Loktanella sp. M215: one gene and its partner. The main gene of each other region encodes a partner of the protein of the gene in region 2 in a complex. Links are inferred from orthologs where the notes say so. Each region holds a gene or a part of one and is shown on either strand. Other genes may lie near its edges.

What was found.
Region 1: the proteins of meaB (region 2) and scpA are in contact, whole or in part, in a crystal structure (PDB 8DPB), measured with the Methylorubrum extorquens proteins. The link is inferred for Loktanella sp. M215 from one-to-one orthologs. Residues at the interface, in SOR26638.1 of Methylorubrum extorquens: Arg20, Ala21, Ala24, Arg25, Thr28, Ser32, Arg33, Arg34, His37, Thr98, Gly99, Gly100, Ser101, Ile102, Leu103, Lys106, Thr107, Ala110, Ala113, Ile114, Asp115, Arg116, Ala118, Phe119, Ile120, Arg121, Pro122, Pro124; in SOR27001.1 of Methylorubrum extorquens: Glu577, Glu578, Asn579, Asp580, Gly581, Arg582, Arg583, Arg585, His596, Ala604, Ser605, Ala608, Asp609, Gly611, Phe612, Asp613, Val614, Asp615, Ile616, Gly617, Pro618, Leu619, Glu625, Arg628, Gln629, Val631, Glu632, Asn633, Asp634, Glu661.

What each region holds. Positions count from the first base shown.
Region 1 is NZ_WMEA01000001.1:2,082,254-2,085,475, reverse strand. Bases 196-3,194 are described here. They hold scpA (methylmalonyl-CoA mutase), read right to left. Parts: upstream 2,759-3,194; coding sequence 632-2,758; downstream 196-631. Other genes in these bases: GLR48_RS10200 (hypothetical protein), read right to left, coding at 2,755-3,194; GLR48_RS10210 (VOC family protein), read right to left, coding at 196-512. Also shown: more of GLR48_RS10210, read right to left, coding at 1-195; more of GLR48_RS10200, read right to left, coding at 3,195-3,222. UniProt on the Escherichia coli protein: Catalyzes the interconversion of succinyl-CoA and methylmalonyl-CoA. Could be part of a pathway that converts succinate to propionate.
Region 2 is NZ_WMEA01000001.1:3,644,910-3,647,881, forward strand. The notes cover bases 110-2,858. They hold meaB (methylmalonyl Co-A mutase-associated GTPase MeaB), read left to right. Parts: upstream 110-866; coding sequence 867-1,850; downstream 1,851-2,858. Other genes in these bases: GLR48_RS17895 (arginine transporter), read left to right, coding at 447-749; GLR48_RS17905 (alpha/beta hydrolase), read left to right, coding at 1,850-2,677; rpmB (50S ribosomal protein L28), read left to right, coding at 2,802-2,858. Outside these bases: GLR48_RS17890 (extracellular solute-binding protein), read left to right, coding at 1-70; more of rpmB, read left to right, coding at 2,859-2,972. UniProt on the Escherichia coli protein: Binds and hydrolyzes GTP. Likely functions as a G-protein chaperone that assists AdoCbl cofactor delivery to the methylmalonyl-CoA mutase (MCM) ScpA and reactivation of the enzyme during catalysis.

The DNA of each region.
Region 1 (3,222 bases), 1.6 Mb from region 2 along the record:
CCGTCCTGCAGCAGTGCGGCCTGCGGATGGCTGACATGCCACTGGATCAGGCGGCAGCCGGATTCGGCAAGCTTCTCGGTAGGATGCTGAGCGTTCTTCGCCCACTGGATCAGGGTCGGCATGGCACCGTCCAGCGGCAGGTGGCCATCAGCCGGGACAGTGATCTGCCAGTGCAGGTCGCCGCGTGTCAGCGGGACGGCGGGACCGGGATCGACGGGCGCTGCGGCAATGGCGGAGTCGAGGTCGTCCGTGCGGCAGATCCAGTTCGCGGGACGCATCGGGCCGATAAAGTGGTCCAGGCCGAACCACGCAGGGCGCCCCGTGGGGGGCGCCTGCGGGTCGAGGGCGATGAGTTCGAGGTAGAGCTCGCCCAGCCCCAGCAACATGTTGTGGGTGCCATAGCGGTCGTGGCGGCCACCGGGCTGCAACGCGACGCCGAGGCGCTGTGACAAGTCGGTGGCGGCTGCGGCCAGATCGGTGCAGGCGATGGCGATGTGATCGAAGGTCAGCATGGGCGGTGTCCGAAGGGTCTGGACCTACAGACACCGCCGGGCGGGACTTGGCAAGCGAGACGGCCATGGGTGACCCCATGGCCGTGCCTCCGGCGGAAGTATTTTTGGCCAGAAGAAGCTCAGGTGCGTGCGTCGCGGATCAGCTTGAGGATATCCTCTGCCGCTTTGGGGATGTTCGTGCCGGGGCCGAAGATCGCCTTGACGCCCGCGTCGGTCAGGAACTTGTAGTCCTGCTGCGGGATCACACCGCCGCAGATCACGAGGATTTCGCCGGCGCCTGCCGCCTCCAGCGCCTTGATCAGCTTGGGGGCCAGCGTCTTGTGACCGGCGGCCTGAGAGCTGATGCCGATGACGTGGACGTCATTGTCGATGGCGTCCTGGGCGGCCTCCTCTGGCGTCTGGAACAGCGGGCCCACGTCGACATCAAAGCCGATGTCGGCGAAGGCGGTGGCGATGACCTTGGCGCCGCGGTCGTGGCCGTCCTGCCCCATCTTGACCACCAGCATGCGCGGACGGCGGCCTTCCTCGGTCGCGAAATCCTCGACCGCTTTCTGGATCGTGGCGAAACCTGCGTCGCCCTCGTAGGCGGCACCGTAGACGCCGGCGAGGGTTTTGACCTCTGCCCGGTGGCGGCCGAAGACCTCTTCCATCGCGGCGCTGATCTCTCCGACGGTGGCGCGCTGGCGGGCGGCCTCGACCGCGGCCTCCAGCAGGTTGCCGCCGTCGCGGGCGCGGCGCGTGATCTCTGACAGGGCCGCGTCACAGGCGGGCTGATCGCGGCCTGCGCGGGTGGTCTTGAGCCGCGCAATCTGGCTGTCGCGGACACCGGCGTTGTCGATGTCGCGGATGTCGATCGGGTCTTCTTTGTCTTTGCGGTACTTGTTGACGCCGACGATGACCTCGGTGCCACGGTCGATGCCGGCCTGACGCTTGGCCGCCGTCTCCTCGATCCGCATCTTCGGCATGCCGGAGGCCACGGCCTTGGTCATGCCGCCCATCTCCTCGACCTCGTCCATCAGCGCCCAGGCCGCTTCGGCGAGGTCGTGGGTCAGTTTCTCGACGTAGTAGCTGCCGGCCAGCGGGTCGATCACGCGTGTGACGCCGGTTTCCTCTTGCAGGATCAGCTGGGTATTGCGCGCGATGCGGGCGGCGAAGTCGCTGGGCAGGGCAATCGCCTCGTCCAGCGCGTTGGTGTGCAGGGACTGGGTGCCGCCCAGCACCGCGCTCATCGCCTCGTAGGCGGTGCGCACGACGTTGTTGTAGGGGTCCTGTTCCTGCAGGGACACGCCGGAGGTCTGGCAGTGGGTGCGAAGCATGGAGGATTTGGAATCCTTGGGCTGGAATTCCTCCATCACGCGGAACCACAGCAGGCGGGCGGCGCGCAGCTTGGCGGCCTCCATGAAGAAGTTCATGCCGATGGCGAAGAAGAAGGACAGGCGGGGGGCGAATGCGTCGACGTCCATGCCCGCCGCAATCGCGGCGCGGACGTATTCGCGCCCGTCGGCCATGGTGTAGGCGAGTTCCTGCACCAGGTTCGCGCCGGCCTCTTGCATGTGGTAACCCGAGATCGAGATCGAGTTGAATTTCGGCATCTCTTTGGCCGTGTATTCAATGATGTCCGAGATGATCCTCATGCTGGGTTCGGGCGGATAGACATAGGTGTTGCGGACCATGAATTCCTTGAGGATGTCGTTCTGGATCGTGCCGGAGAGGACCGCCTTGTCATGGCCCTGCTCCATCCCGGTGACGATGAAGTTGGCGAGGATCGGGATGACCGCGCCGTTCATCGTCATGGAGACCGACACTTTGTCGAGCGGGATGCCGTCGAAGAGGATCTTCATGTCCTCGACCGAATCGATGGCGACCCCGGCCTTGCCGACGTCCCCTTCGACGCGGGGGTGGTCGCTGTCATAGCCGCGGTGCGTCGCGAGGTCGAAGGCGACAGAGACGCCCTGCTGGCCGCCCGCGAGGCCCGCGCGGTAGAAGGCGTTCGATTCCTCGGCCGTGGAGAAGCCCGCGTATTGCCGGATGGTCCAGGGGCGGCCTGCGTACATCGTGGCCTTGACGCCGCGGGTATAGGGCGCCTGCCCCGGAATACCGCCCATGTGCGGCAGGTCGGCCACGTCCTCGGCCGTGTAAAGCGGCTGGACGTCGATGCCTTCCAGCGTGTGCCATGTCAGGTCCGAGAGCGCGCGGCCCCGCAGTTCCTTGGCGGCGATCGTCTTCCAGTCGGCTTTGTCGGTCATCGGTAATCCCCCGTGGTGGTATGGTCCGGCGTCCAGATGTCCCCGACCCGGCGATGGGTGGGTTGCACCTTGATGGCGGTCTGTGCGGTAAAGGTCAAAAGCGGATCGTCCATGGCGCGTAGCGTGGGCGGGTCATCGGCGTAGACCTGCCCCGCAAAGGCGGCGCGGAAGCGTGCGAGCCGCGGCGAAAGGCCGGGAGAGAGCGACGCGCGCCCGAGGTTGCCACGCGGCGTGCCGATCATGTTTTCCTTTGACACCAGAAGCCGCGGACAGCGGCCCGGCATCGACCGGCGGCGGTTCGCGACGCGGCGGGCGGCCTCGGCGTCGGCAGCGCTGTGGCCGGGGGGGCGCGCGCGGTGTGCGAACAGCCCTTCGTGGGTGACGGTGCCGGTCCGGGGCATGTTGCAGCCACAGATCAGGGACGTCCGGTTCTGGTCGAGCTCGGCCTGAAACATGGTCGTCGC
Region 2 (2,972 bases):
GTTCCTGCCCACCTGCTCTGCCAAGTCTCTGGAATATTACACGGCGATCTGGACCGAACTTCAGAAATAAGCCGCCAAAGACCCCGCGCCCGCCGGCATGGCCGGTGGGCGCGGGACCACAGCGCACCGTTCCGGACATTTGACCGCTGATGGGCGTCGGACCCTGACTGACGGGCCGGATGCCCCCCGGCGCGACAAGGCGGTCGCACCGCGCGCCTTCGCTTGTCATGCACAGACGCTGTCACTCCGCCTGTCACAACGGGACCGCGCCCTCGCTCACGCTCGCCGCGCCTCCACGGTCAGGACCGACGTTTTTCAACCGGAAGCATCATTCCACCGCATTCGTGAATTGCATCGCCGGCAATTTTCCGCCATATTCACCTCACGGCAGTATTGACGATGACACCGGCAAACCGGGCGCGTCACATGAACGACAGGCACAATCAATGCGTATTCTTTTTCTGGGCCTTGCCCTCGTGACTCTCAATTCCTGTGGCGCCGGTGTCCGCGGCGAAATGGGAAAGGCCTGCATGACTTCGGGCCGGTCGGCCGCGAACAGCGCCCTGTGTTCCTGCGTCCAGCGCACGGCGAACGCGACCTTGACGAACCGCGACCAGAAACTGGCCTCGACCTTCTTCGAGGACCCGCAAAAGGCACAGGACATCCGGCAATCCGACAGCAGCGCCCACGGAGCCTTCTGGAAGCGCTACCGCCAGTTCACCGGCCAGGCCGAGCGCAGCTGCCGCTGACACCCCCCTTCATCTGGTCGGAAATACTTCGGAGGTCCGGAGGCAGAGCCTCCGGTTCGCCCCAGAGGGGCGACAGCATCATCTGGACATGCCGCACGGTCCGGATATGAAGGACCCATGCGGTTCGACATCCCCCAGCTGACCCAAGGCATCCGCGCCGGCGACAGGCGGGCCCTGTCGCGCGCGATCACCTTGATCGAAAGCGCACGCGACGATCACCGCGACCTTGCCCTGCACCTTCTGGACGCACTGGGACAGGACCGGCAGGCCCTGCGGATCGGATTGTCCGGCACGCCCGGCGTCGGCAAATCTACCTTCATCGAAAGCTTCGGGCTGATGCTGACCGGGCAAGGGATGCGCGTGGCCGTGCTGGCGGTCGATCCCTCCTCTGCCCGCTCCGGCGGGTCGATCCTGGGCGACAAGACCCGGATGGATCACCTGGCTCGCGATCCGCGCGCCTTCATCCGCCCTTCGCCCAGCCAGACGCAGCTGGGCGGCGTCGCGCGCCGGACCCGCGACGCGGTGCGCCTGTGCGAGGCAGCAGGATTCGAAGTCGTGCTGATCGAGACCGTGGGCGTCGGCCAATCCGAGACCATGGTGGCCCAGATGGCTGACCTATTCGTGCTGCTACTGGCGCCTGCCGGCGGCGACGAGTTGCAGGGCGTGAAGCGTGGGATCATGGAAATGGCGGACCTTGTACTGGTCAACAAGGCCGACGGTGATCTGAAGGCGCAGGCGATGCGGACCTGCGCCGATTATGCAGGTGCACTGCGGCTGCTGCGCAAGCGGGCGCAGGACAGGGACGGCTTTCCCCTGGCCATGACCGTCTCGGCGCTGGACGGCGCCGGATTGGCGCAGGCCTGGGACCGGATGCAGGAGCTTGTAGCATGGCGGCGGGACACCGGTGTCCTGGCCGCAACCCGCGCCGATCAGGCGCGGCACTGGTTCCGCGAGGACCTGCGCACCGAAATGCTGGCCCTGCTGACCCGCGATCCGGAGCTTCAGGCCCGGATGGCTGACCTCGAGGCCGCTGTCGCGGCAGGGCGGATGACGCCCGCACTGGCCGCGCGGGCGGCGCTGGCACCCCTCAGGGACGACTGATGGCGGCTGTGGTGCGCGTCTTCGACGGCGACCACCTGCGCGCCGAGTTGGTGCGTCGTGGGGGGGCGACACTTTGCGTGACCTTCGATTATCGCCGGCTGGACCGTGCGGGCTTTGGCCCCCTGTCACCGTCACGCCAGATCGCCGCGGCAGGCCATGACCAGCTGATGATCGCGACACGGGGCAACGACTGGTTCATCAACCCCGACACCCCCGCGCTGGAGGCCGTCTGCCGCCCGCTGCGCGCCTCCTATGGCGCGGCCCGGGCCTTGGGGTTTTCGATGGGCGGATACGGCGCCTTCCGGTTCAGCCGCACCTTAAATCTGGGACATGTGGTGGCGGTGTCACCGCAGGTCTCGATCGCGCCGGATATGGTGCCGTTCGATCGGCGCTATCGCCAGGAGGGGCGCCTCTTCGACAGCGCGCTTGGCGATCTCACGGCACTGCACGACCCTGCTTTGCAGGGGGCGATCCTGTGCGACTCGCTGAACCTGCTGGACCTGACCCACGCGCGCATGCTGCAGGTGCTGTTCCCGGCCCTGCGTCTGATCCGGTTGCCGGGCGGCGGCCATCCCTGCACGCAGGTGCTGCGCGCGATCTCTCGCACCGGCCTGATCCAGCGGCTGGCGCTTGGCGAGGCGGCAGCGGCGGGCGCGCTGCAACAGGCGCACCGGCAGGCGCGCGGGCAAAGCGCCGGCTACTGGACGGCGCTGGGACGGGCCGCAGCTGCACGGCGCCCGGATCTGGCCGCCGCCGCAGGGTGGCGCGCGGCAAATCTGGCGGCCGCCGACACGGGCAGGGTTGACGAGGACGGAGATTCTGCGTAGGCGCTGCAAACCGAATTCACGGCTGCCCCAGGGTGGCCATTCCACCAATCGGATCGCACCGCAGGGTGCGTCCCCAAGACGGCCCGCCCCTCGGGGTCCGGCCAAAACACGAAGGATGATGCCCATGTCGCGCCGCTGCGATCTGACCGGAAAAGGCCCGATGTCGGGCAACAACGTGTCCCACGCCAAAAACCATACTCGCCGCCGGTTCCTGCCGAACCTGCAGGACGTCACGCTGATGTCCGACACGCTGGGTCGCTCGTTCAAGTTCCGCATCTCGAATGCGGCGCTGCGT